Regions from separate parts of the Chryseobacterium sp. S90 genome, predicted to be linked through region 3. Evidence: riboswitches for the same ligand, from Rfam matches in the RefSeq annotation. Region 3 holds a riboswitch; each other region holds the start of a gene.
What was found. Region 3 has a riboswitch for cobalamin ahead of metE (5-methyltetrahydropteroyltriglutamate--homocysteine S-methyltransferase). Riboswitches for the same ligand answer to the same signal wherever they lie in the genome.
Positions count from the first base shown of each region.

Region 1: linked by a shared signal. The riboswitch ahead of ACLMCG_RS09215 (acyl-CoA thioesterase) and the one ahead of metE (5-methyltetrahydropteroyltriglutamate--homocysteine S-methyltransferase) in region 3 are both predicted to bind cobalamin.
Region 2: linked by a shared signal. The riboswitch ahead of ACLMCG_RS13855 (TonB-dependent receptor plug domain-containing protein) and the one ahead of metE (5-methyltetrahydropteroyltriglutamate--homocysteine S-methyltransferase) in region 3 are both predicted to bind cobalamin.
Region 4: linked by a shared signal. The riboswitch ahead of ACLMCG_RS08520 (TonB-dependent receptor plug domain-containing protein) and the one ahead of metE (5-methyltetrahydropteroyltriglutamate--homocysteine S-methyltransferase) in region 3 are both predicted to bind cobalamin.

Region 1 covers NZ_JBLGCX010000002.1:316,985-324,388, forward strand. The annotation lists gene ACLMCG_RS09185 (PaaI family thioesterase) at 94-522, opposite strand; gene ACLMCG_RS09190 (1-acyl-sn-glycerol-3-phosphate acyltransferase) at 563-1,141, opposite strand; gene ACLMCG_RS09195 (PspC domain-containing protein) at 1,458-3,179, opposite strand; gene ACLMCG_RS09200 (PadR family transcriptional regulator) at 3,191-3,520, opposite strand; gene ACLMCG_RS09205 (XAC2610-related protein) at 4,075-4,776, shown strand; gene ACLMCG_RS09210 (HD domain-containing protein) at 4,778-5,368, shown strand; gene ACLMCG_RS09215 (acyl-CoA thioesterase) at 5,427-5,810, opposite strand; cobalamin riboswitch at 5,928-6,108, opposite strand; gene ACLMCG_RS09220 (hypothetical protein) at 6,143-6,940, opposite strand; gene ACLMCG_RS09225 (GEVED domain-containing protein) at 7,199-7,404, shown strand, end outside.
Region 2 covers NZ_JBLGCX010000004.1:412,780-420,183, reverse strand. The annotation lists gene ACLMCG_RS13870 (DUF5074 domain-containing protein) at 1-1,027, opposite strand, end outside; gene ACLMCG_RS13865 (cell surface protein) at 1,056-2,249, opposite strand; gene ACLMCG_RS13860 (YncE family protein) at 2,264-3,397, opposite strand; gene ACLMCG_RS13855 (TonB-dependent receptor plug domain-containing protein) at 3,394-5,427, opposite strand; cobalamin riboswitch at 5,535-5,720, opposite strand; gene ACLMCG_RS13850 (transporter) at 5,812-6,759, opposite strand; gene ACLMCG_RS13845 (cytochrome-c peroxidase) at 6,772-7,404, opposite strand, start outside.
Region 3 covers NZ_JBLGCX010000001.1:851,057-858,460, reverse strand. The annotation lists gene ACLMCG_RS03955 (CoA-acylating methylmalonate-semialdehyde dehydrogenase) at 1-498, shown strand, start outside; gene ACLMCG_RS03950 (acyl-CoA dehydrogenase family protein) at 596-1,756, shown strand; gene ACLMCG_RS03945 (enoyl-CoA hydratase/isomerase family protein) at 1,953-3,050, shown strand; gene mmsB (3-hydroxyisobutyrate dehydrogenase) at 3,097-3,981, shown strand; gene ACLMCG_RS03935 (enoyl-CoA hydratase/isomerase family protein) at 4,077-4,859, shown strand; gene ACLMCG_RS03930 (Lrp/AsnC family transcriptional regulator) at 4,942-5,403, opposite strand; cobalamin riboswitch at 5,599-5,785, shown strand; gene metE (5-methyltetrahydropteroyltriglutamate--homocysteine S-methyltransferase) at 5,961-7,404, shown strand, end outside.
Region 4 covers NZ_JBLGCX010000002.1:169,392-176,795, reverse strand. The annotation lists gene ACLMCG_RS08545 (hypothetical protein) at 1-150, shown strand, start outside; gene ACLMCG_RS08540 (L-threonylcarbamoyladenylate synthase) at 264-812, shown strand; gene ACLMCG_RS08535 (nuclear transport factor 2 family protein) at 921-1,265, shown strand; gene ACLMCG_RS08530 (CCA tRNA nucleotidyltransferase) at 1,303-2,721, shown strand; gene ACLMCG_RS08525 (YncE family protein) at 2,882-3,937, opposite strand; gene ACLMCG_RS08520 (TonB-dependent receptor plug domain-containing protein) at 3,959-5,785, opposite strand; cobalamin riboswitch at 5,817-5,994, opposite strand; gene pafA (alkaline phosphatase PafA) at 6,122-7,404, opposite strand, start outside.

The sequences.
Region 1 (7,404 bases), on a different contig from region 3:
CCTTTCTGCAAAGGTATTACTAGTCTTAAAGATGTCAAAATAAAAAGAGCTTAAATTTATTTTAAGCTCTTTATTTTTTTTATGTTGTGACACTTATCTGTTAATGATATTATTAGTCATCGTAGTATGATTGATTAAAACCCCTTTTTCGTCACGGATTTCAATTTCTGAAACATGCATGGTTTTTCCTTTTCTGATAAAACGTGCTGTAGCGGTTACAATTCCGTCCTTTTTGCTTCTTAAATGATTGGAATTGATATTGGTTCCTACTCCGTAATATTTTTCACCATCGATAAATATATTGGACAGGCTTGACCCTAAGGTTTCAGCCAAAACACAGCTTGCTCCTCCGTGCATGATCCCAAACGGCTGATGCGTTCTTGGAAGAACCGGCATCGTGGCAGTAAGGGTTTCATTTTCCAGATCAATATCTATGAATTTTATTTCAAGAGTTTTTGCAAGCGTTACATCGCCCCAGTTATTGATGAATGCTAATATTTCTTCTTTTGTCTGACCTTTCATTTCTTATAATTGATAAATGATGATTGATTTTGTTTTCTACTTATTCTCCCATAATATTAGGATTCCAGTTGGCAGGGACTTTAGGAACAATGTCATTTTTGATATAATAGTCCTGAATTTCCTGCATGATTTCTGAAAAAGGGACGGATGCTATTCTTTCATACGGAATGGTATAACCCAGATAAACAATATTTCTTTTGAAATCACCTGCGGCCAGTACGATGGGAACTTTTGCGGCTAATGCCATATGATAGAATCCTTTTCTCCATTTCGGAACCCAGCTTCTGGTTCCTTCCGGGGTAATAACAAGACTGAAATCTTCTTTAGCAAACTGTTTGGCTACGAAATTAACCAGATCATTTTTCTGGCTTCTGTCGATCCCGATACCTCCAAGTCCTTTTACAATGCTTCCGTACCAGGCTTTGGTGTGGGCATCTTTAATAATGATTTTTAAAGGCTTTTCCAGGGACCAATAGGCGAAATTTCCTAAAATATATTCCATATTATGGGTGTGCGGTGCTACCACAAGGATACACCTGTTCAGGTTGTTGACATCGCCCTGCAGAACGACTTTCCAGCCTAATATTTTTAACATTGCTTTGCCTATCAGCTTTTTCATAGATTTCTTGAATTAAAAACAAAAAAGTATAACCAAATTTTGGTTATACTTTACAAATATATTGAAATATTATCGCTCTTAAAACAAACCGCTAATTAAATCTACGATTTTCATTACGAATTCCATTGCAAATTGTATCATGATAAGGTTGCGTTTTTGGTTGATTGGTTATTAAATTTTAGCTCTACGAAATTAAAACTTTTTTTTTACATAAGAAACTAAATATAGCTTTATTTTCACTTTTCTGAGAGAAGAAGGGTGTGAATTTCAAACGGTTGCCATCCACCCACACCTTCTAACCACTCTCTGAAGTTAATTATTTAGTTTGTATGGAAATTTCGTTTTTTCCGTCTTTGATCTTGATGTCCATATCTTTATTTGATTTTTTGATATTGGACACTGCAGAATCAATTACTTTCTTTGCCTGGTTGTTCGGAACTTTTTTACCATTTACGATGATACTGTCCTTATCATCAGAGTTGTACTCAATACTGGAACCGTTTACCGTGATTTTATTTTTTTCAATTCTTACACTGTTGTTATCTTCATCACTGTCCTGTTCATCGTCATTGATACCGTCTCCATCTAAGTCACCATCCATGTGGATATGGTTTTTATTCATTGAAATAACCACTGCTTTTTGCGGAACTACAAGTTCATAGTCAAGGCTATAGTCTCTGAATCTGTGCTCGTATGGATATTTGATATAGTTTGGAAGGAGTATTTTATTGTTTACAACTTCTACTGGAACTGTCAGCTGAATTGGGAAATTGTATCCTTTTCCTTCTTTTTTAATGATCAGATAAGGTGTTTTAATATCTGGCTTTCTTGTTACATCTACTGAGATATAATCTTCTTCGAAAACTGTTCTTTTGTCAGAATAAATATCATTATTGTAAGCTTTAAAATTCTGAGGGATGTTGATTTGCTTTACATCTACATACACTGTATCTGAAATAGTATTGATGGCTACATTCTCTACATCTTCCTTACTTCCTCTGTAGATCATGTCTTTCTTAGCCATGCTTATTCCAAAATAAGTTCCCAGTCCGATCAGAAGAAGGAATAAACCTCCTACTACCCATCCGATGTTTCTCAGTTTTGTTTTTGGAGAGAATATTTTAATACTTAATAAGCTGAAAAGGATTGCCGGAATTAAGCTTCCGATGACCATCATGGCTGCCAATACTTTATCAAGCCCCTGGTCATCCATATAGAATCTGATTTCATTGGCACCAGGAAAGTCTGTATCCATCCCGAAAAGACCGAATAATACAAATACTCCGATAATGCTTCCTACAGCCATCAATACGAAGAATCCTCCTACGATATACTTGAATACATTCCAAACTCCGCTTCCTGCGTTGTTGATGTAAGGCTTGTTTTCGTTGTATATTTCTCCGACCCTCTGAGTAGATTCATTGGCAAACTGAACCAATTTATTAGACTCATTCTTAAGATTGTCGAAGTTCATAGGCTTTCCCTGCATTTTCAGGAAATCTGCCGCTGTTTCAGCTTTTGGAAGTACAATCCAAAGGATTACATATAAAAGACCGATCAATGAAGAAGAGATTGCAGCAGTGAAAATTCCTAAGACGAAAATTCCCAGCCAGATGGCTCTCATGGTAGTAATATCCATTCCTACATATTGAGCTAAACCTGCGCAAACACCTGCTACTTTTTGTTTTTCCGGATCACGGAACAGTTGTTTCTTATCGGTATAATTGTTTCCTGAATAGTTCTTTCTGGTAGATGTTTTTTCAGAAAAATAAGCCTCTTCCTGTTCTTCAATTTTTTCCGGGCTTCCGATCTGTGCGATTACCTTTTCTACATCGGTATCGTTGATCACTTCGCGTTTTCCCAGAGAATCTTTGAATATCTCCACCATTCTTATTTCTATGTCATGCATTACCTCATCTGCCTCAGAAGCATCCAGTGAGCTTCTCAGTGCGTTCAGGTAATCGCTGAGCTTTATATATGCGTGTTCTTCTATTGTAAAAGAAAAACCTGCGAGTCCTATTGAGAGTGTCTTGTTCATAGCTTTGTTTTTTAATTTTGTTGAGTGATGTGGTTTACTGAGGCTGTCAGCTCATTCCATGTGTTTTGAAGTTCATCCAGGAAAAGTTTTCCTTTTTCTGTGATCTGATAATATTTTCTGGGTGGCCCTCCTGTAGATTCTTCCCATCTGTAAGAGAGAAACTCTCCGTTTTTAAGTCTTGTAAGAAGAGGGTAGAGGGTTCCTTCCACTACATCCAGTTTTCCTTTTTTCAGTTCGTCAATTAGATCAGAAACATACATTTCGCGATTATTGATGAGACTTAGAATACAGAATTCCAGAATTCCTTTTCGCATTTGCGCTTTGGTATTTTCGGTATTCATCTTTGATAAGTTTTGTTAATTAGTTATATAATTTTCGAAGTTCGGAACCTAGCTAGTTGTACCTATTTCGATTTTACATTACAAAGATATGTAAATAAAATGGTATTATGCAATACAAAGTAGTGGAATTTTTAAAATAAATAATGTAAAATATTGATAATCAATTGAATAATTTTTATTGAGAATTTTAAGAAAATGAATTTAAGTGAAAAATAGTTGAAAAGTTGTTAAAATTTTTGATGTGATTGAGAAAAATATTCAGAAACAATTCAGATTACCCATTACTAATTGCTCATTATTCATTAATTATTTTATTGCTCACTATTTCATCTAGCCCCGATAGCAGCGGTTACCCCACAGCAGATTGGCTTCTGGGTGGTGCGAGGAGTATGAGCGTATAGCGGGAAACAGCTTCTATCATTAAAGACTCTTTTATTTAATGGTTGTTAATTTGCTTCAGATCCTTACAGATAATAAGGCCGGGATTTTGAGATCGGTATTATGATTCGTATTTTTGTTAGGAAAAAAAACACCTAAATCTATTTACTATTACCATGAATTTATTAAATACGTATAGGCATTTATCGGCTTTTGTTTTACTTGGGCCTGCATGTTTCGGACAATATCAGTTTGAAGTAAAAAATGTATCAAATAAATATAACGCAATCATCCATATAGAAAATTGTAATGATGGCCAATGTGGGGGAAAAGGAACGGTAGAATTGTTTGACAATAATAACAGCAAGGTACAGAGTTTTGTTTCTGATAATCTTGTTTTAAATCCGGAACAGGGACAAAAATTGATTCCGGGGAAACTGATTCCTCTGACAAATGACCAGCGTTCAGTAATTATAGATGATTTTAATTTTGACGGAACCGAAGATATAGCGATAAGGAACGGAAATATGGGAAATTACAGTTCGGCTTCTTATGATGTGTATGTATTCAACAGTACAAGAATGGCATTTGTAAAAAGTGAAGAACTTACAGATCTGGGCTCAAGCGGCTTTGATTTTTTTGAAACAGATGCCAAACGCAAACGTCTTATTTCCTATGGTAAATCCGGATGCTGCAGGGTTTTCACAACAGAATATGCCGTTATTCCGAATAAAGGACTGGACAGGGTGCTTGAAAAAGAGGAAGATATGACCAATGAGGATCAGGTAAGGGTAGTAACCAAAGAAAAGATCAATAATAAATGGATTACCAAAACAAAGGTATATCCGGCAGATCAATATAACAGAAATAAAAAGTAAGATGAAAATTCAGAAAGAAATCGACTTTATCCTGGCAGTGGACGCCTTGAAAAATGTACAGAGAAGAAATTATAATGCTGATGATTCCCGAAGAGAGAACACAGCAGAACACTCCTGGCAGATTATTATTCTGGCTCAGGTTCTTTTTCCGTATGCTAAAAACCGCGCGGATATTGATCTGTTGAGAGTAATAAGAATGCTTTCTATTCATGATCTGGTAGAAATAGAAGCTGGTGATACTTTTATTTTTGATGAAAAAGCAATGGTAGGAAAGTTTGAGAGAGAGAAAGCATCTGCCCAAAAGATTTTCGGAATCCTGGACGAACCTTTGCGTACAGAGTTTTTCAATCTGTGGCTTGAGTTTGAAGAGGAAAAAACTCCTGATGCTATTTTTGCCTGTGGGATTGACAGAATTATGCCGTTTATCTTAAATTCTCATACTTCAGGAAAAAGCTGGACAGAAGCCGGAGTAACAGAAAGACAAATCCGAAATATGCTTGAAAATGCCATCAATAGAGCTTCGGACGAAATGGGAGAGGCTTTTGAACTGCTGTTGAACAGAAGTCTGGAAACGGAAAAAGTGGTGAAATAAAATGTAAAGAACATAGAATAAGCTTCGGGCGGCCTCTGGCCGCCCGAAGCTTTATTATTTATAGTATCTGGATTGGTTTCTTGAATTCATCAATCGCTACAAAAGTAAAATCACCCACAATGGCTTTTTCTCTTTCGTAGGAATACATCTGCTCGGTATAGATCTCAACATTTACTTTCATACTGGTTTTTCCCACGTAGGAAACTTTCCCGATCAGTTCTACAATAGTTCCGGCAGGAATAGGTTTTTTGAAATCGATCTTGTCACTGCTCACCGTTACCACTCTTTTTCTGGCAAATCGGGTGGCTGTAATAAAAGCTACTTCGTCCATCAGCTGCATGGCCGTACCACCAAAAAGGGTATCGTAATGATTGGTTGTGTTAGGGAAAACCGCTTTAAAGATTCTGGTTTCGGATGCTTCAATTCTTTCTTCTGTAGTCATATATCATTATTAATTAAAGCGAAATGAAAACGATATTAAAACAACAGAATAATGACAGGAACTTAGAGAACCCCTGAAACAATCCATCAGATCAATACAACTTCAAATCGCGAAAGTTATTTGTTTAAAGAAATAGGCAGGTCTCCTGACTTGTAACATCTTTTATCTCCTTCCCATGCCTCGCACAGTGGATCTTTGATAAAGATTTCAGTTACTTACAGTTGCGCGACAGTCCGTGATTTTCACACGGTTCCCTTTTAATCTGCAGTGATGCAGAACCAATTTCTGTGATGAATAAGCGTTAAAACTTTTCGGGTGCAAAAATAATGAATTTATTCCGGATTATGGTAAATAATCTGGCTGATTACTCTCCCTTTCTTGATCGTCCACAGTGTGGTGTATCTGTTTTCTCCTGAACCGTTTATCATGTATAAGAAAATATTGTCGGTATCCAGGGAGGTTACACCAATGTTCTCAAAATCCATTGTAGGCTGGAACATGTTTTTGATGGCTTCTCTTACAAAGACAGAACCTCTTCCGGGTTGTTGTACCCTGATCGATTTGATTTCAGTCATTCCTTCAGGAAGATCATTTCCGATTCCCCAGGGCTTTACTTTATCGATAGTCAGAAGTTTTCCTTCAGCATCTTTTTCCTTCTTACGATAGCCGGCGTTGGAAGGGTAGATATCAATTACTACTTTGCTTCTTTGGGCAGTAGGGACTTTCGGATCAGAATTATCTGTGAAAATAAGTGATTTTCCGTTTTTAGATTTGGAAGGAGTGTAGGCCGGAAGCTGATCTATATAAGCAATACGTTCTTTATTGACCATTCCTTCTTTATCAAGTGTTTCATGCCGTACAAACGGTTTATCATCATCCTGTTTTTCAGGATATTTGATCCAGATCCATTCTGTTTCTCCGGGAGCAGGTTTTACATAAACAAATACATCTCCTTTACGCATACGGATCTTGTCTACAATTTTCCTGTAATTGTCTTTATGAACCCGTACATTGGCATATCCTTCTTCAGCTTTTACCACTCCGAAAGGAACTTTATTCTGTCCTTTTACAAGGGCTAAAGAAAAAATACTCAAGGCCGATATATAGAATGCTTTGTTTATGAAAGTCATTATGAAATTTTTTTGATCCCCAAATATATAAATTAAATGCTTTTCGGAAGATAATTATACTGATGCAGTTCTTTAAAATCTTGTATTTGTTTCAAACAATGATAAGAAATAGGTTTTGACAGTGATATTCTCTTGAATGGATATGTTTTTTACTTGTATGATTTAAAAGTATTAAAAAAATACAATAATATGTAGTATAAATATCAGGTATGTTCTATAAAATCCCTATTTTTCAAGAGAATTTAAAAACTAATAAACATGACAAAAAAACTACTTTATGTATTCTCTTTTATTTTGGGGATTTCCAGCTTTCAGGCAGAAAACAAAATAGAAGCAGGATCAGAATCTTTATTTTACTGTGATACGAACGTTCCCACCGGTGTTCAGATGTCTGCTATAACCCTTACCTCCGGAACTGTTACATGGACTGCTGATCCGGATACCCCGAATAATTTTATCAGATA
Region 2 (7,404 bases), on a different contig from region 3:
TATGTTCGTTCACTCCCACAAATGATCTTCCGTCTCCACCACCAATTGTATTAAAGCCGGCAATTTTCTGCATAGTCTGCGCATTGGCAACTACAAGTCTTCCACCTGGAGTATATTGAGTATCTCCTCCATCGGCAGCCTGTTTTGATACAAAATAGAATTTATCGCCATAGATTGTTCCGTATTGTGTAGTTGCACCGAAAGCCTGATTGTTGTTTGCGTTACTGTACACACGGTAATTGATCTGACCGTTATTATCAATGAAGTTTACAGAACCGTTGGTATGACCGAACCATTCTTCGTTCACCATGAAATATCCGTTGGTAAAGTTGTTGGAAGCTACATAGGGAGAAACGGGAGTGATGGTAGAGGAGACAGGTGTTTGATTAAAGCCTACATTAAAATTCCAGACATCCCATGATCCGTTTTCCAATGCACGTGAAGAAGCTCCAACGCTAGAATATCCGAAATCAGCATCAGCAGGATTCTTTACCCAATAAGACCAATATCCGTTAACCGTCCATCCGGACTGCCAATGATCGTTAGCGGCATCTACGATGGTATAGCTGTCAAAATCGTACGCTGTAGTATTGACAAAACCATTCACCGGATATAACGGATAAGTGGTATTTCCACTTTTGATCAGTGCATTGGTCCCTTGACCGTTCAGATCAAAACCTATTCCTCCTACTGCTGATCCAAATTGTGTTCCCTGGTAAAGCAATGTGTATAGTCTGTGATCTGCTTTAGCAATTGCTTTAAGCATATCTTCACCTGTAGCATTTCCGTCCCATTTGAATCCCCACACCATCGCATCAGGATTTTTGCTGTCGTTCCACTGTACTACAAAAGCAGCCTGATTGGCTCCCGATCCTACCCAATACTGGATATCAGAAAAACTGATTGTAGTGGTATTAAGATTGCTGATCCCTGAAATATCATTTCTGGGAACACCCTGAACTTTTATCTGTGCATTTGATAGGCATGCAAACAGAAAAAGCATCATAAAAAGATAAAACTTTTTCATTTTTTATTAATTTAAATAGATTGAATTATTATTTGAAATGTAAATCGTAAGCTCCTGCCACTTCTGTAGAAACTTCACCCAGCCAGCCAGCTTCCTGATTGACTCCTGTATATATTTTCATAAAATCGACTCCGGGAAGTTTTACATATTTCCCACTTCTGTCTACGGCCCAGGAAATATCAATATTGGAAGCTTCATCATTATTCGGAGCATTATCAGCATATCCGAAATCATATGATTTCCCTACCCAATAGGATCCGTCCCCGTTCTGATCATAAAAATTATTTGCCAGCCTTGTTCCGGAAAATCCGTAAGAACTATCGGTAAACCATAAAGGATAATAGCTTTGTGCATGGAAGGTATTTTTTGTTTTAAAACCCTGATTCCCCAGATTGTCGCTCCATTTTATATATTCTACATCGGTTTGCCAGAATTCGGTTCCGGGTACGGGAGTTTTATTTTCGTCAGGCTTATGATAGGTGATACTGTAATCTCTTACGGTTGCGTTTTTAAAATATTCGCTGCCTGCAATTTCATACCATTCATCATTATCAGGTTTTCCGTTTTTGTTTCTGTCGTAGGCTACCATAATAATTCCCGGTTCACAAGAGCCGGAACGCTGATCAGCAGCATCATTTCCAAAGAATGCATTTCCCAGCACTTTAAAATCTCTTCCATTCAGATTGGGAATGGTATGATCAAAACCGAAAATCACATATCCGCCATATCCGCCCAGGCTGATCATAGTAGAATTACCTCCCACCAATGACTCATTTGCTTTCTGAAGCATATTTGCAGCTGTATTTCCAGGTAAATATTCCGGAATCTCGTTCATGAACTGTCCTACAGCAGGACGGAACTCCAATACTTTAGCGATATATTTACTGTAAGGTGTTTTTTCTTTGGTAACGATAATTTTAGAGTGATAAACCTGTTCATTTCCTTTATTATTAATTTTTAAAGTCAAAGGATAAGCATCTGCCGTTGGACTGATAAATTCAAGTTCTGAATTCTGAGAGATAATAGAGTCATTGATACTCCATGTAACAGATCCTGAAGCATTGGTAGGAATACTCAACACCTTAAAACGCTCAATGGAATAAGAATCATCAAGACCATTAAAGGTAAACTCATCTGTGTCATCATGTTTACAGGCTATCGCACCTACCAGGAAACATGATAAAACCCCGGTTTTTAAATAAGTAAAGGTATTTCTGTTCATTTCTTAAAGTTTAATTATTTGTATAAAAAGGTGAAGTGAGCCGGAATATTTCCGCCCTCTGTTTTCCATTTAAAATGTCCGTTTTTATCAAAGCAATACACAAATCCAAGAGAAACATAATTTCTTGCATCTGTAATATAGATGTCTTCTGTGATTGGATTTACCGCAATTCCGTAAGGTGTTTTAATGGCAGTTTCGTATTCTTTATCAAAAATTCTGTTGGCAATGATCTGTTCTGTTTTTACATCAATGATTCCAAAGCTCTTTTTATAGCTGTGGGTGTTGTAATTGAATTCGTTTCCGTAGAAATAGAGTTTATCATTCACAATTGTCATTTCACTCACAGCGAGATGGAAATCTTTTTTAACCATTCCCGTTGCCGCATCTATAAGGTATAAGCTGGAAGGAATGTTATAGTAATCTCCTCTTGAGCTTACATACAGATCACCGTAATTGTCTTTTTTAATGTGATGAAGATTGATGGCAACATTTAACTTCTGGATTTCAGTAAAAGTATTCAGGTCAATTACTGAAACAGTATTATCATAATCGGGAGCTTTGTATCCTCCGGAATTAGCAACAAACAGTTTATTCCCTACAATTTCCATTTCTTCCGGCTGATACCCCACAACCACTTCACGCTGGATGGAAAGAGAAGTAGTATCAATTTCCACCACTTTTCCCTTAGGTGCTTTTGGATTGATTGCTACCGGACCTGCATAACTGCTGGCATATGCTTTCCCGTCTTTAAAGGTTAAATAACGACAGTTCTGTAAGGGAATAGAAGTAATACGTTTAGCCGTTTTAGCATCTAACACTTCAATTTTATTGGAAACATTGACTACGATATACAGTTTGCTTCCGTAAACTTTGATATCATTTCCTACATCTCCAAGCTCTTTTACCACATTGGGATTAATTTCTGCATAGATGTTTCTGTAATAGGTTCCTTTTGTATAATCAAAAAAGTCCAGTGTACATTTGTTGCTTCCCATATTCCCTTCGTTCAGCATATAGAATCCTTTTATTGCTGTATTTTCTGAAGGAAGTCCTTCCACTACTTCCTGACGGACGATGATATCATCTGTACGGCATGCAGTAAGAAAAGCTAAAGCAAGAAACAGAAAATAAAAGTTTAGTTTTCTCATAAGGTGAAGTTTAGGATAAGTTTAAAATTTCTTCCCGGCATCGGATAGTTGATTACTACATCATAATATTGATTGAAGATATTATTCATTTCAAGGCTTACTTTAAACTGATGATCCGCCCAGTTGAATTTCTTCTGAACAGAGAGATCATGAGTATACCAAGGCTGTACATAATTGTATTGAATATTATCCTGGTTCACATCATAGCGCTTTCCTACATACATTGCACTGTAATTGAAACTCCAGTCTTTATAATCGGCCATCAGTGCAAATGATCCGCTATGCCATGGTGTGTAAGGAATCTGATTTTTGTAAAATGTATCTTCAGGGTCTGTCATATCTCTTGCACTTTGATAGGTGTAAGAAAGTAATGGCCTCAGTTTTACTTTTCCCAACTGCATTTCTGCCTGAACATTTACGTCAGCACCAATGATTTCCACCAATCCAAGGTTCATCATCAGCCAGCGGAACATACTTCCGTTAGGAGCAGCGACAATTTTATCCTGTACTTTGTTGTAGTAGCCGTCTACTTTAGCATAAAAAGATTTAAAGAAATGATTGTTATAGTTTTTCTGGTAGGTAAATCCTACATCATACTGATTGGTAAATTCCGGCTTCAGATAAGTGTTTCCGATATTCGTGTAATATAAATCATTGAAAGTAGGCAGTCGGAAAATTCTTTTATAGAAAGCTCTGAGGGTAAGTTCAGGAATTATTTCAGGCTGGTAGCTCATAAATACAGCGGGTCTCCATTCTCTGCTATCTCCCGGTCTTTTGTTTTTTCTTACTTCTTCAAAGGTAAATGTGCCCAAAAGGCTTCCCAGAATTTTAAACCTGTTCCACTGGTAGGTTGTTGCCAAAGCGACTAATGTAGTATAACGTGTAGGATAAGAAAAGTTATCCAGATTGGCGTCCAGATTATTGTACTGAAAATCTCCACTCAGGCTCACATCCCAGTTGGGAGTAATTGAATAGATATTGGATGAAGAAAGATAAACTTCTCTTTGGATGTAGACATTATCCGTATACATAATAGATTGCGAACGAACGGTATCCATAAAATGGGTATAATCGTAGGCAAATTTTGCTTTCAGCTGTGTTTCAAATTTTGGGAACAGTTTTTTCCGAAGATTGGCCTGTACGAAATAATTTTCATCGGAAAGTCTCGCTCCTCTTCCTCCAAAACGGCCGTTCACAATAGGTGCCGGCATTCCGCGGTCTGAAATGTAACCGTAACCACGGATATTCCAGCTTCCATTATTCAAAGTTCCATTTAAAGAAGTTTCAAAACGTTTTGCCTTAATATCTGAATCCTGTCTTTTTGCGATCGTGTCATAAGCCTGCTGTCCGTCAGGATATTTCTTGGCATATCGAAATCTGTAAATTCCGTCACTTTGCATAAATTCTGCGCTGAAACTGGCTGAAACTCTGTCTGAAATTTTCTGCTCCAATCGGAATGACGGGTTGAAAAGATCAATGGAAGCACTTTTTGCTCTTATTACAAGATTGGTTCTCCTTATTCCCTTAAACACAGGAGTTTTAGGTTGTAAATAAATAGATCCGGACGAACCAAAATCTTTTGCCGGTTGGAAGATTTCACTTTTCTGCCCGTTGTATAATGATATCTCTTCAAGATCATCCAAAGAATACCTTCCCAGATCAACAAGACCGTTTTGGGCATTTCCCAGTTGAATTCCGTCGTAGAAGACTCCTACATGCTGGCTTCCGAGACTTCGGACGTTAATGGTTTTCAGCCCTCCTATTCCACCATAGTCTTTAATCTGAACTCCGGAGAAATACCGCAGCGCATCTGCTACAGAATGACTGTTCAGTCTTTCAAGTGCTTCCCCTTGGATGGTTTGTGCCGGAATGATTTCTTTAAAATTTTTTTTGTAGAGACTGATCACCTTGATGGATTCTTCCTTCAGCGTATCATTTTTCTTTTTTTGGGAATATAAAAGCTGAGATGTCATCACCAGTATTGTGAAAACAGCTTTATAAATTGTAGAAGTAATTAGTTTTGCCGCCATTAGCTCATTTAGGATAATGATGACGCTAATGGTATAAGAAAACAATGACAAAGCACAGCTGTCACTGCACAGAATCATTGATGTCCTAAGCTTTATTCCACGAAAGCGTCAAACGATTATTTTCTGGCAGGTCTTCTGACTTACTCCATTTTTGAAATCCTTCCCATTAAAAAACAGTGGATATATTCTTCAAAAATCTTGGTGTGGAGCTTACAGCAGCGGGTCTGTCCCGGATTTTCACCGGATTCCCTTTTAAGAGCTTTTTATGGCTCACCAAATTTCGGGCAAAGATAAAAAATTATTCCTAACCCCCAATTAAATTCATGATTCATAAACAATTAAAGCTCCCGAAGGAGCTTTAACATTATTAAAAAGGGGTTTATTTTAAATTCCAATATTCAGGAAAATACTGAATCTGGATTTTGCTTCAATATCACCACCTGCCAAATGGGTATACATAGGAAGCATGAGTTCACTTCCCAGACTCAGTTTTTTATAAGAAGCTTCAAATCCCAGTTTGCCATACAAAGCACTTCCCGCAGTATTGGGCAGCGCTTCATCAAACTGTTTATTCTGTGCATACACTTCTCCCTGCACTCCGGTTTTTACAGAAAAGATTGACTTTTCGTTTCCGGCAACCTGATAAAATCCTGTCGCAGCATAGTTCCACTGGTTTCCGAAACGGTAATTTTTCTTATTTTCCGTTTTGATCGTATAATCTGTATTGACCAATACAGCCACTTTATTCTTTTGAAATTTATAATTCAAAGCCGCCTGATAATCCCAGCTTCCGGTTCCCAATTGAAAACTCGGATTAACTCCGGATGCACCTTTTTCATCAAATTTCCCCAAAGGAATTTTCACTCCCAAGCCTCCGCTTATGTGATGGAAATTATCTTTAGAATTCATCAGCTGGTAAATTCCCATCAGATTCAGATCTCCGATTCCATTGATTTTGATATCTCCCTGCATGGTTTTCTTTTCATGGAAATGAAAGGGCAGGCTTGCATAAACACTCAGTTTTTTAGTCAAGGGAATTTTCCCCCAAAGCTGTAAAGTATTGAAGTATTGATCTTGTGTAAGGTCTTTTACAAATAAATTCTCCTTTGCTTTGTAATGTTGTGCAAAGTATTTGATTCCGATAAACTGTGGATTGAGTAAAGATTCAAATCCGGAAGATCCGTTACCAGCTGCACAGCCGCAAGCATCACAATCATCGTCAAAATCAAATCTGCTAAAGCTTTCCGGTGCAATATACACGCTGTCTCTAATCACATTGGCCTGGTTCAGGCTAAATACCATTAAACTTAGTATTGCTATAATCTTCTTCATGTTTTCTATAAATTATTCTGCAAATTTTGGATTGGAGATAAAACTTTTATCTGATAATGTTTTCAGGAATGCAATGATGGATTGTTTTTCCTGGCTGTTCATGGCAATTCCCGTATGGCCATTCTGTTTCAGCTGAGGATCGAGATTGGGATTATCTTCTACCTGATCTGAATAAAAATTGAGCACCGCTTCTAAGGTGTAAAATCTTCCGTCATGCATATAAGGCGCTGTATATTCTACATTTCGCAAGCTTGGAACACGAAATTTCATCCAGTCAACCTGATTGAGAGAAACTCTGTACCGTCCGGCGTCTTTGAACTCCGTATTGTAATACATTCCTGTATTTCTGAAACTCTCATCCGTAAACAGTTCTCCGCTATGACAGGAAGCACATTTCTGCCCGAACAAAGCCATTCCCTGAGATTCCGCTGAAGTCAATTGTTCTTTTCCCTGCTTGAATCTGTCGTATTTTGAATCTGCAGAAATTAAAGAAGCCATAAACTGTGATAATGCTTTTAAAATTCTTTCGCCAGTAATGGTTTCATCTCCATATGCTTCTCTGAAGAGCTTTTTATACTTCTGATCATCTTTTATCTTTGAAATAGCATCCGGTATGGAGCTGTCCATTTCATTGACATCTGTAAT
Region 3 (7,404 bases):
AGATTGATTAAAAGTGCTTACGATCAGGGAGCAGAAGTTCTGTTAGATGGAAGCAACTGTACCGTAGAAGGCTATGAAAACGGTTATTTTGTAGGACCTACCTTATTTAATAATGTTTCTGTGGATATGGACATCTACAAAGAAGAAATTTTCGGGCCGGCATTGCTGTTATTAAAAGCAGAAACCTTAGATGAAGCGATCAGAATCATTAATGAAAACCCATACGGAAACGGAACCTCAATTTTCACCAATTCCGGAGCTGCTGCAAGAAAATTCCAGCATGAAATTGAAGTAGGGCAGATTGGAGTTAACCTTCCGATTCCTGTTCCACTGCCGTTTTTCTCTTTTACAGGATGGAGAAAGTCTTTCTTTGGCGATCTGCATTCTTATGGAAAACAAGGCGTTCGTTTCTATACCGAAACCAAGACCATTACTGCCCGTTGGTTTGAAGAAGATGTGCCGGGAGGAAATGTGAATATGACCATCAGCTTAAAATAAAGGAAAGCAGATCATTGAAAAGGTTTCTACTTCTCAATATTCACTTTTTACGTTCAATTATTCATTCTCAATTCAAATAAATTTTCAATTCAATACTATGGAGTTTAACCTCAATGAAGACCAGCTGGCATTTCAGGATGCCGCGAGAAAGTTTGCTGAAAAAGAGCTGTTTCCATATGCTTCAGAATGGGATGCTGAAAAGAAATTTCCCAAAGAAGCTATTGGTAAAGCCGGAGAATTGGGTTTCTGCGGTGTATACACCAGCGAAGAAGCCGGCGGGCTGGGATTATCACGGCTGGATGCAGCCATTATATTTGAAGAATTAGCCGCCGCTTGTCCTTCCACCACAGCCTATATTACCATACACAATATGGTTTCATGGATGATCGATGAATTTGGAAATGATGAAATCAGAAAAGACTTATGTCCGGATCTGGCATCAGGTAAACTTCTGGGCTCTTATTGTCTTACCGAACCAGGATCAGGCTCAGATGCAGCAGGTTTGAAAACGACAGCTGTAAAAAAAGGAAATAAGTATAGTATTAACGGAACCAAAGCGTTTATCTCCGGAGCAGGTGAAAGTGATATATTAATTGTCATGGCCCGCACGGGGGAATCCGGTACCAAAGGAATCAGTGCATTTGTAGTACATGCCGATACTCCGGGAATCAGTTTTGGAGAAAAAGAAAAAAAACTGGGCTGGAATACGCAGCCGACCCGTTTTGTATTTTTGGATCATGTGGAGGTAGAAGAGAAATATCTTTTAGGTAGATTAGGGGAAGGATTTAAAATAGCTCTGAAAGGATTGGACGGAGGCCGTATCAACATTGGAACCTGTTCTGTAGGAGCAGCACAGGGAGCAATTAATCAGGCTCAGCGCTATATGCATGAGCGGCAGCAGTTCGGGAAATCTTTGGCACAGTTTCAGTCTCTTCAGTTTAAAATTGCTGATATGGTGACAGAACTGGTTGCAGCCCGTCAAATGGTACATCTGGCAGCATTTAAGCTTGATTCCAAAGATACTAATGCAACTACTTACTGTGCAATGGCCAAAAGGCTGGCTACAGATATGAGTTTCAATATATGCAATGATGCTCTTCAGATCTTAGGAGGCTATGGCTGTACTCAGGATTTTCCGGTAGAAAGGCTGATGCGTGATGCCAGAGTACATCAGGTTGTAGAAGGAACTAATGAAATTATGAAACTCGTTATTTCAAGAAAGATCCTTGAAGAAGGAGCTACTTTACAAATAAGATGATAACAGATTTTTCATTACTGTAGAATCTTTGATTTTCATCTTATGTGAGCTTTTCTGCGGCATCATTTTAAACTTACTTAAGGGAATTAAAGTATTTTAAAATAAAAACTTTTGTGACTTTTGTGGTTGTCTAAAGTTTAGATAACTTTTAAATAATAAATTTCAATTTTCAACTCTCAATTTTTAATTAAATATCATGAGTGTAATTATAACAGAAATAAAAAATAAGGTCGGAATTATTACCCTGAATTCAGAGAAAACCCTCAATTCGCTGTCATTGGAAATGATAGAAGAACTGAAAGCCGTTTTGGAAGAATGGAAAACCTCTGATGAAGTAGTCTGTATATTCCTTCAGGGAGCCGGAGAAAAAGCATTATGTGCAGGAGGTGATGTGAGAAAGTTACATGATGCTATTATTGCACAGCGTGCAATAGACGATACAAAAGTTCCACAGGATTGTTTCGACTTCTTTTCAAAAGAATACGAAGTAGACTATGCCATCCATACCTATCCGAAACCTGTTATCGTCTGGGGACACGGAATCGTCATGGGTGGAGGAATTGGTTTAATGGTGGGTGCTTCACACCGAATTGTTACCGAAAAAAGTAAACTGGCAATGCCCGAAATTACAATTGGTCTGTACCCAGATGTAGGAGGAACCTGGTTTTTGAATAAAATGCCTTCTGCTTATGGAGTTTATTTAGGATTAACAGGCGCAAGATTGGATGGTTCAGATTGTAAATTCTTAGGATTGGCAGATTATTACATAGAATCCTCTTCAAAAGAAACTATTCTGAATTCCCTTCAGCAGGCAGATTGGAATGGAACCTCTCATAAAACCGTTTCCCATATCCTGGAAAATATTTCAAAAGAGGTCATTATTCCTCAGTCTCAGGCAGCATTACATAAGCCTTTTATCAAACAGTTTGAAGGCGTAGATTCTCTGGAAGATTTCAAGAAAATATTAATCAGTTATAATGATAAAGATGAATGGATCAATAACGGTGTGAAAAGCTTTGAAGCCGGATCTCCAAGTTCAGCGTACATTATTTTCAGACAACTGAAACAAGGTAAAGATTTAAGCCTTGAGGAGGTTTTTCAATCTGAACTGAATCTATCCTGCCAATGCTGCATTCACCCTGATTTTGCAGAAGGAGTAAGAGCATTATTGGTAGACAAAGATATGTCTCCGAAATGGCATCCCGCAACATGGGAAGATATTACAGAAGAATGGATAGATTCCTATTTTAAAGAACTGAAAATGGAGAATGAAAAATTGAGAATGGAGATTTAAGTATTACGCTTTGAACGCTCAACTTTAAACTTTAAACTAAGAAATTATGTCAAATATAGCATTCATAGGATTAGGAAATATGGGTGGTCCAATGGCCGTTAACCTGATCAAAAAAGGCCATCATGTGATAGGCTTTGATCTTTCAGAAGAAGCTTTGAAAATACTGGTTTCAGAAGGAGGGCAGACTGCCGAATCTGCTGTAGAAGCCTCTAAGGGCGCAGATGTTGTGATTTCGATGCTGCCTTCAGGAAAACACGTAGCTGATCTTTATTCAGAAGAGTTTATAAGCAGTCTGAAACCAAACACATTATTGATTGACAGCAGTACTATTGATGCAGTTACAGCCCGTACAGTTGCTGAACTTGCTGTTTCAAAAGGCTGCAGGATGATAGATGCACCTGTTTCCGGAGGAACTGCCGGAGCTCAGGCAGGGACACTCACCTTTATTGTTGGTGGTAAACAGGAAGACTATGAAAAAGCCCGGCCGATACTCAAGTGTATGGGACAGAATATATTCCATGCGGGAGAATCCGGGGCGGGACAGGTTGCCAAGATATGCAATAATATGCTGCTGGCCATTCATATGATCGGAACTTCAGAAGCCATCAATCTTGGGGTGAAACATGGTCTTAATCCTCAGATTTTAAGTGAGATTATGCAGAAGAGTTCCGGAAAAAACTGGTCTTTAGATGTGTATAATCCTTATCCGGGTGTGATGGAAAATGCTCCGGCTTCCCGTAATTACTCCGGAGGTTTTGCAGTAGACCTGATGACAAAAGATCTGGGCCTTGCTGCAGAAGCGGGATTGGAAACCAAAACATCCACACCTCTCGGCAATACGGCATTGAATTTATACAGAATGTGGAGCGAATCCGGAAACGGAAAAATAGACTTTTCAAGTATTATTCAATTTCTAAACAGAGGTCTTTAAAAATTTGAACAGAATATAAAATACTGTCTGTGAACACTTTTTAATAATTTTCAACTATCAACTATCAACTATCAACTATCAACTATCAACTAAAAATGACTTTTGAAACATTACTATATCAACAAAACGGTCACATCGGAACACTGACGATTAACCGTCCGCAGGCCTTAAATGCTTTGAATGAACAGGTTTTAAAGGAGCTGAAATCATTTGCTAACCAGGTAAAATCAGATAAAAATATCAGAGTATTAATCATTACCGGTTCCGGAGAAAAAGCTTTTGTTGCAGGGGCTGATATTAAAGCGATGCAGCAGATGACTCCCGAAGAAGCAGAGGCGTTTTCAATTGTTGCGCAGACAGCTTTTAACGCTATTGAAGAACTTCCGTTTGCGGTGATAGCCGCTGTAAATGGCTTTGCGTTGGGAGGAGGTTGCGAATTGGCATTATCCTGTGATATTATTCTTGCCAGTGGAAAAGCAAAATTTGGACTCCCTGAAGTGACATTAGGATTATTGCCTTGTTTTGGCGGAACCCAGCGTCTTCCGAGAGCTATTGGATTATACAAAGCAAGGGAAATGGTTTTCTCCGGAGAATTTTATTCCGCGGAGGCCTGTAAAGACTTTGGTTTTGTCAATCATGTTTTCGCTCCCGAAGAGTTGCTGAACGAAGCTCAAAAATTGGCAGAAACAATTGCTGCAAGAGGACCTGTAGCCGTTGCAAAAGCGAAACAGTCGCTAAATACCGGATTTGAACTGCATATCACAGACGGATTGAAGCAGGAAGCCGCTTTATTTGGGGAATTGTTTACAACAGAAGATCATAATGAAGGAATCGGGGCATTCATACAAAAAAGAAGCCCGGACTTTAAAGGAAATTAATGAACTGGAAGGCAGAGAATTGAAATAACATGGTTTAACTTAAGTATCATCTTCTATTTTCAATTCTCTGTTTTTCCATTATTTAAATGGTCAGTCCATGATTGTTTTTTACCTCAGCCATAACAAACGTACTGTGGGTACTCCCGATAGAATCTACAGATCCCAGTTTGTTAAACACAAAATCCTGATAATGTTTCATATCCCGTACCTGAACTTTCAGAAGGAAATCAAAATCTCCGGAAATATTGTAACATTCCGCCACTTCTTCAATTTCTAAAATTTCTTTCACAAAGTCATAGCCTATAGATCTGTCGTGAATTTTCAGCTTGATCTGACAGAAAACCGTAAATCCACGGTTGAGCTTTTCAGCATCAAGAACAGCAGCATATCTTTTCACAAATCCTTCCTGTTCCAATCTTTTTACTCTTTCAAAAACCGGTGAAGTGGAGAGGTTCACTTCCTTTGCAAGCTCTTTAACGGTCAGTTTTGCATTTTTCTGGAGCAGCCTAAGCAGCTGTACATCCTTATCATCAAGTTGTTCCACAGAATAATATTCTTTTAGATTATAAAAACAGTCAAATGTAAAGAATTATATGCTTTTATTGATGATTTTAAAAGATTATTTTGCTTAATTAATTGTATTTGATTGTGTGTTTATTCTGTATTGTTAATTTTACACAAAATTAAAAACTTTTAATGATGGTTATTGTCATCGTTAAAAGTACAGTTCCTTAGAGATACTTCATCAAACAGGAAAGGTTTTACTTAACGTAGATTAATAGGGAATCGTGTGAGAATCACGAGCTGTCGCGCAACTGTAAGTAACATGCCAAAGGTTTCTGTCCTTGCATATCCACTGCCAAAAGCGGGAAGGATGACGGAAACCGTTACAAGTCAGGAGACCTGCCTTTACTGAATTGACAATGCTTTCGCGGTCTGAAGCTTTTGGGTCATACAGATGATATATCGGATGTATACATTTTCTCTGTGAGGGAAGTTGTATTGTTTGTTATATCGTGATCCCTGAAATTTTTATCCGTAAAAACATTCCGAAGCATTTTAAAAGGACTTTACCATTAAGTTTAATTAAAAAGTTTAAAAATGCAAACTCACATTCTGGGCTATCCGCGTATTGGTAGCAAAAGAGAACTCAAAAAAGCCTGCGAGCAATATTGGTCAGGTAAGATCCTTTTGGAAGAACTTCTGAATACAGGCAGAACGATCTGTAACCAAAACTGGAACATTCAGAAAGAAGCAGGAATAGACCTTATTCCATGTAATGATTTTTCATACTATGATCAGGTATTGGATATGAGCCTTGTGGTGGGAGCAATTCCTACACGTTATCATGAAGTAGTGCTTAAAAAAAACAACTCTGAGCTGGATCTTTACTTTGCTATGGCAAGAGGATACCAGAAAGAAGGATTGGATATCACTGCAATGGAAATGACAAAATGGTTTGATACCAATTATCATTATATCGTTCCCGAGTTTTATAAAAATCAGCAGTTTAAACTGAGTTCAGATAAAATTTTCAATGAATTTGCAGGAGCAAAACAAGCGGGAATCAATGCAAAACCGGTAATTATCGGGCTGGTTTCTTATCTTCTGTTAGGAAAAGAAAAAGAAGAAGGATTTGATAAGCTGGATCTGGCTGGAAATCTTCTTTCCGTATATATTGAAATTTTAACCAAACTTCAGGAGCAGGGAGCAGAATGGATTCAGTTTGATGAACCTTTTCTAGCGTTGGATTTAACGGAGAAAGCCAAAGAAACCTATTATTTTGTTTACACCGAAATAAGAAAACGTTTCCCGAAACTGAAATTCATTGTGGCTACTTATTTTGAAGGATTAAATGATAACGAATCACTTGCGGCATCACTACCTGTGAATGTATTGCACCTGGATCTTGTAAGAAACCCGGAACAGTTGGATGAAATCCTGAATGGTATTCCGGAAAGCTTAAGCCTTTCATTAGGAGTAGTTGACGGAAGAAATATCTGGAAAAATGATTTTGAAAAATCTTTGTCTTTCATCAGAAAAGCAGTTGAGAAATTGGGATCTGAAAGAGTTTTAATCGCTCCTTCCTCTTCATTACTTCATTCACCGTGTGATCTGGATTTTGAAATCACTCTTAATCCGGAAATTAAAAACTGGCTGGCTTTTGCAAAACAAAAAGTGGCCGAAGTCGTAACACTTAAAGAACTGGCATCCGGAACAGGAAATGAACAGATTCTTGCCTCTTTTGAAGAAAATAAAAAAGCAATTGCAAGCAGAAGAACATCTGCGCTTATTCATAATGATGAGGTCAAGAAAAGAGCGAATGCTGTTACTGAAAAAGATGCACAAAGGATCAATACCTTCAAAATCCGTAAAGAAGAACAGCAGAAAGTCCTTCAGCTTCCTTTATTTCCAACAACAACCATCGGGTCATTTCCACAGACCACGGAGGTAAGAAGCTGGAGAGCAAAATTCAAGAAAGGAGAGCTTACGGCAGAGCAGTATGATACTTTACTGAAGGAAGAAACCCAGAGAACCATCAACT
Region 4 (7,404 bases), on a different contig from region 3:
ACACTTATTAAAGAAGGATCACGATCAAATTTTCCTGTTTTAATTTCACAACATCTTACCAAAAGGGATTTCAAAAAAATACTACATCCGGAATATATCGAACCAATTAAGCGAACCACTTATTTCAATTCATTTTTTCACGGATTATAATCTTTATGTCTTATGGTAATAATCAAACCAATAAACCACATTTCCCTCCTAATTTTTTGCCCAAAATCCTTATATTTTCTACCTTTATCCCTTCTTTGAACTCATATACAATTATGGAACATATTATCGAAATATTAAGATCCGGCGGAACAATTCTTTACCCTACAGATACCATTTGGGGAATTGGTTGTGATGCCACCAATATAGAAGCTGTCAATAAAATTTTTGACATTAAAAAGCGCGAAAAAAATAAATCTATGATTATCCTTGTGGAGTCTGAAAAAAGACTTCAGGATCTGGTGGATGTTCCAGAAATGGCATGGGAAATTATTGACCTTAGTGAAAAGCCGGTAACTATTGTTTATGAAAATCCGAGAGGCTTACCCAAAGAACTCCTTGCGGAGGATGGAAGTATTGGAATACGTCTTGTAAAAAATGATTTCTGCAAAAAACTGATTACAAAACTGAACAAACCTTTGGTATCTACTTCTGCCAATTTCAGTGGTGAGAAAAGTCCATTGAAATTCTCTGATATTTCTGAGGAAATGATCAGTCTTGTAGATTATGCAGTGGAAGAAGACAGAGAAAAAGTTTCAAAATATTCTGGTTCTTCGGTGATCAAAATATGGAATGACAACAGAATAAAGGTTCTTAGGGAATAGAAATTCTTAAGCTTTCTGTTTATTTTTTTAGAGTCTTGTCAGTTCATATCGGCAGGATTTCTTTTTTTTAATTCTATCTTTGCAAACTCAACTCATAAATTATTTGCTATGAATCATCAGGAATTTGCTCAAATGTGGATTAATGCATGGAATTCTCATGATTTAGAGGCTATTCTCACCCATTATTCGGATGATATTGAGATTACAACTCCCATGATTGCTATGGCTACAGGAGGTAAAGAAAGTTCTTTAAAGGGAAAAGAAGCCGTCCGTGAATATTGGAGTAAGGCCCTGGATAAGTTTCCGGATCTTCATTTTGATCTTATTCATTCCACGGCAGGAGTAGGTTCCGCAGCATTATTTTATAAGTCGATCATGGATAAACATGCTGTTGAAGTCATGTTTTTTAATGAAGACGGAAAAATTAGTAGAATGTACGCTCATTACGATTAATGAGTAACATTGGTAGAAATTGACACTATTATTAACGATGATAATTAATCTTAATCAAAATAAGAATTTAAAACTTTTTAAAATAATTTCTGAAGCAGCAGAAAGGAATAACCAGTCCGTATATATTGTGGGCGGTTATGTTCGTGACCTTCTGATGAAAAGAAAAGCTTCCACAGATATAGACTTTGTGACCGAACAAAGTGGTATTGAGCTTGCCCAGAGTGTAGCTCAGGATATAGATCCTAAATTAAAAGTTTCCGTATTCAAAACGTATGGAACGGCAATGATCAAGTATAAAGACCTTGATCTGGAATTTGTGGGAGCGAGAAAAGAAAGCTATACTGAAAACAGCAGAAAACCTGAAGTAGAAGGCGGAAGCCTGGAAGATGACCAGAAAAGAAGAGATTTCACCATCAATGCGATGGCTATTTCTTTAAATAAAGATAATTTCGGAGAACTTATTGATCCCTTCAATGGGGTTGATGATCTTGAAAAAGGTATTTTAAGGACTCCTTTAGAGCCTGCTCAAACCTATTCTGATGATCCGTTGAGGATGATGAGAGCCGTTCGTTTTGCTTCAACTTTAAATTTTAAAATTGAGGAGAACTCTCTGCAGGCTATCCAGCAGGAAGCAGAAAGAATCAAGATTGTTTCGATGGAAAGAATCATGGTAGAATTCAACAAAATCATGATGTCTGAAAAACCGTCTATCGGACTGAGGCTGATGGAACAAACCGGTCTTATGAAGCTGATAATTCCGGAACTGATAGAATTGAAAGGAGTGGAAGAAGTGGAAGGACAAACACACAAAGATAACTTTTACCATACGTTGGAAGTAGTAGATAATATTTCTGTGAATACCGATAATCTTTGGCTCCGTTGGTCTGCTTTGCTTCATGATATTGGTAAAGCCCCTACGAAAAAATTTGTAGAAGGAACAGGATGGACCTTTCACGGACATGAATTTTTAGGTTCAAAAATGACCAAGACACTTTTCCAGCGATTGAAGTTACCATTGGGAAGTGACATGAAATATGTTCAGAAGATGGTAAAGCTTTCATCCCGACCTATTGCTCTGATTACTGATGATGCTTCAGACTCTGCATTGAGAAGACTTTTATTTGATGCCGGAGAAAATCTGGAAGATCTTTTCACTCTTTGCAAAGCTGATATTACGACTAAGAATTCTAAGAAACAGGAAAAATTCAAAAGAAACTTTGAATATGTAGCCGTGAAGATCAAAGAAGTGGAGGAAAAAGATCAGGTAAGAAACTTCCAGCCCCCTATTACCGGTGAAGAGATCATGGAAATGTTTAACCTTAAGCCTGGCCGCGAAATCGGTATCTTAAAAGAGAAAGTTAAAGAAGCTATTCTTGAAGGCGAAATTCCCAATGAAAAAGAAGAAGCCACAAAATTTGTGATTGTTGAGGCGGAAAAACTGGGACTGACACTATAATTCAATTGATAAATAATAAAAATCGCGGGGGGGGGTTTCCTCCCCCCACCATTTTTTTTTTCTCCCCCGAAAAAAAAAACAGCCGGGTTTTTTTCCAAGCAGCGCGAAAAAAAAAAAAAAAATGGAAAAATAAAAAAATTATTTTTTATACTGTGAAGTATTATGGATTCAGAAAAGTACCGTTAGCACCAAGACCTCCTGTTTTAAGAGAACTCATTTTGCTACCCGTAGTTGCTGAATATATTACCATTTCGCTTTCTGCTGTAAATTGCTTAACATCTGACGCGAAGATTCTTCCATCAATAACATTAAATCCATAAAGCGTAAAATAAGGGCCACCATCTGCAGCTGTCAACAATGGAGCTGTAGGAACGGTTGGTGTAGCTAAACTTGTTGTATATACTTTATCTGCAGAACTGAAGTAGATCTTATCATTATCAATCTGAAGGTTTGTAGCGTTTGGAATTCCTGTCAGTGTTACTACCGGAGTTATTGCTCCTGTGCTTGAAATTTTATAGACATAAGAATTTGCAGTTGTTGAAGAAACTGTGTAAACATTAGATTTGTATGAAATAGTACTGTTAATTTTACCATTCGGAACCGTAATTTCAGTCTTACTGTCATTAGAAGTATTGATATAGGTAATCATATTTCCGAATCCTGACGTAGCATTCTGTACAAAAACATTTCCACCTGCTTCTACTGTTTTATCAGCCCCACCTGTCATAGTGATTTTGCTTACAAATGAATTGTCAGAAGCTTTATATTTGGTTACGCTTGTTGCATTCGTAGAGAAGTTCAGGTTGGAAACATAGATAAAGCCATTAGCAAAAGTAATTCCTCTTGGATTATCAATCTGATCCGTAATTACGGCTAGCTTTTTAAATGTATAACGGTCTACTACAACAATTTTGTTTGAGTTATTTATCACAAGATAAGCCTTATTTCCGTTAAGACCAATGGTCTGAAGAACATCACCCAGAATTTCTTTATTGTTATTATAACCATATACATCATCCTGCTTCAGGCTCAGATCTCTTGTCAGGAATGTTACTTTAGCCCCCTGACTGTTGAAGTTACCTTCATTAGCTATGAAATACCCGTTCTGGTAAGTAATCGGAGAAACTTCAAATTCAGCGGAATCGCTTGTACATGAAGACATGTTAAATAATAACACTACTGCAAATAGTACAGTTAAAAGTTTAGTTATTTTCATAATTTATTCAATTTTAATTTATTAAAAATTTATTGCTGCATATACACTATAATTTCTTTTCGGTAAAGGATAAAAAGAAACCGTTTTATAGTAGGTATTTGTTACATTATTCACTTTAAATCCTAAGGTATATTTTTTCGCTAAAGTTGCTGAAACACCCATATTCAAAAGAAAATAAGGATCTATGGCATCTGATCTCTTTTCATCACTTGTGGTATAGGTAACACCATTCAGTAATCCCTGTGCAAAAAACTTAAAGAAACTGTATTCATAATCTATATTGGCACTTCCTCTATGCATAGGCACATAAGGCCTCTGAAGCTGCGTTTCTTTATCAATGGATCTTGCATAATAATATCCTGCATTCGCTCTGAATTTATGATTACCCAATTGTTTACTAAAAGACAGCTGAGATTCTAATCCGAAAGATTCAACTTTATTGACATTGAATGCCTGCCAGTATCCTTTGGCCGTAGGAAGCCATGCAATAAGATCTGTAATGTTCATATAATACGGAGACAAAGTAAGTCTGAAATCCCCTACTTTGAACTCATTAGTCATATCTACCTGAGTAGAGGTTTCCGGTCTCAGCTCTTTATTTCCTCCCGGTTCATAATAAATATCATTAAATGACGGATATCTGAAGTTTTTTGACACATTAACGCTTACATCATACCATTTTGCAGCACTCCATTTTCCGGAGAATGAATACATAAACGGTGACTTCACATCCTCTACAAAATCTTTCTTGAATCCACCTTCAAAACGCAGGTTTTTAGTTGCAAAATACCTCAACAATCCGGAAACGGAACCAACATTTCTGCTGACATTGGATATTCCGCTCGCATATCCTTCTCCTTTATTGATCTGAAATTCTCCGATAATATTAAAATTCCACTTAGAATTCAGGAAGTAATTGAAATCATTTTTAAAGATGTAATTTTTCCCTGTTCCGCCACTGGATTTAGGCAGGTTTAGCAAACCGAAATACTGAAAATTTTCTTCTGTATAAGCAGCTTTAAAAGAGTTGCTGAACTTTGTTTTATTCCAGTCCCAGGAAAGAAGGCTTCTTATACTTTGTGTTTTATATTTTGTTTTTGTTCCCGTTTCTTCATACACTGGATAATGTTGTGAAGAATCAAAGAACTGGCTCTGCCACGAAATTTTATGATCATCCGTCAATTTATAGGATGCTCCTACATTGAAGGTTGTATTGTAATAATTCCCATTTCTGTTGATGTAATTCAGATCACTTACCTCATAATTATTTTCGCTTACAGAATAATTTCCTGAAGCTTTAAAACTGAACTTATCATTGCTGTAAGAACCTTTTACAAAATTATTATAGGTATTAAAAGAAGCAACTTCAGAAAATAAAGAACCATGGAAGCCTTTATTAAAATCAAGCGTATTATTAAGGTGAATACTTCCCCCGATAGCACCACTTCCATAGACTACACTTCCTCCGCCGGCTTTTATACCGATCTGGTCATATCCGAACAAAGCAATATTATTGATATCTCCCTGTCCTAAGAAGCTGGAGTTGATATTAATCCCATTCCATACAAAGGCGGTCTGCTGGGCAGTAGTTCCTCTGAAAGAAGGTGAAGAAACAGCTCCACGGCCATTTTCTTTGATAAATACCTGTGACTGAAATCTCAGAAGTTCAGAAAGATTACTGGAGTTTTTCTCGGCCTCTTCTGCCGAAATTATTTTTACGGGATGAAAAAGTTTCACCCTATTCATCTGGTTGTCGAAGACATAAATAGTGTCAATGGTTTTCTCTTGTCCAAAAAGAAAACAGCCATAAGATGAAAAAAGCAGTACTAAAGATCTTTTTATATCCATACTCTTTTACTTTTCCTCCGAAAGCAATATGTTTTTTTATTATAATTCCGGCAGGTCTCCTGACTTTCGCATTCTGCTCCTTCCCGTTTTAGACAGTGGCTGTTTGCAGAAACTTTTATTGCGATTTACAGTTGCGGGGACAGTCCGGGAGTTACACCCGATTCCCTTTTCATTCCAAAATACTGGAAACCAAAATTTTTGCAAAGATAGTTTTTTATATGTATTTGCCAAAAAGTGAGATGAGAGTGTATCAGATTGAAAATTTGAAGCAATAACTCACAAAAAAAGCTGCTTTCGGTTGAAAGCAGCCATGTATCATAGAATAATCGTATGCAATTATTTACCAATAACTTCTGTAATTGGGTTTCCTACATTTCCACTTGGAAACTGAATTTTCAATAGGGAAGATACCGTAGGTGCAATATCTGTCATGTGATAAGCTTTGTTACTTTCTCCCTGCTTAACTCCCCAACCCATAAAGATCAATGGAATATGTGAATCATAAGAATTCCAAACACTGTGGGTAGTTCCTGTTTTTGAATATGGAGGAAGCATAGAATCATGAGAAATCAACTGGATATCTCCACTTCTCTGTCTGTTGATCCCGTTGATAATTCTTTGTTTGATGGGTTCCGGAATACTTGCCTCCTGAACTTTATCTACAGAAACTGCATATAAAACCGTAGGATCTTTCTCAATTTCTTTTACAGCAAAGTTTCTTACATCATCCAATTCAAGCTTACTGTCAGCCAATACTTTTCTGTCAAAATAAATCTGATAGTTATCAATCGCATTGATCAGTTTATCAGCTCCAAATTTATCTTTCAGTTTTTGGTTCAGATTTTTTTCTGCATCTTCACCAAAGAAACCTGTCGGGATTTTATGCTCTTTAAGGAATCCTACAGAATGCGCTCCACCGTGGTCTGCAGAAAGGAAAACCGTATACTCACCTTTTCCTACTTTAGCATCCAGATAATTGAAGAATTCTGCTAAATCCTGATCTAATCTGATATAAACATCTTCTACCTCAATAGAATTCGGTCCGAACTTATGACCTGCATAATCAGTAGATGCAAGGTTGATCGCTAAGAAGTCTGTGATATTATCTCCACCCAGTTTTTCACCTTCTACAGAAGCTTCTGCCAACTTCAATGTCAGCGTATTCCCAAAAGGTGTATAACGGATATTATCTTTTTTAGCCTGATAATCCTTTGCTAAATTACTGTAGGGGAAAGTAGGTGTTTTTGCACTTCCCAGCAGTCCTTCCCAAGAAGAATTGTCCGGTGCACTTTCCGTATATTGATTGATTGGAAGTAAGGTGTTCCAACCGTTGGCTACTAATTTTTCAGGAAGATTCTGAGAGTTGAATGATTTTACCCATTGAGGAAGATCATTCATATACCATGTACTTGTAATGAAATTTCCTGTGCTGTCATCAAACCAGAAAGCTCCGTTTGGAGTATGCCCTGCAGGAAGAATAGAAGCACGGTCTTTCAAAGAAACTCCGATTACTTTTCCCTGGAAGTTGGTTGCTAATCTCAATTCGTCAGTCACCGTAGTAGACCAAAGATTTTTTGGAGAATGGCTTCCGGTTTTTACATTGGTTGTTCCCACTGGCT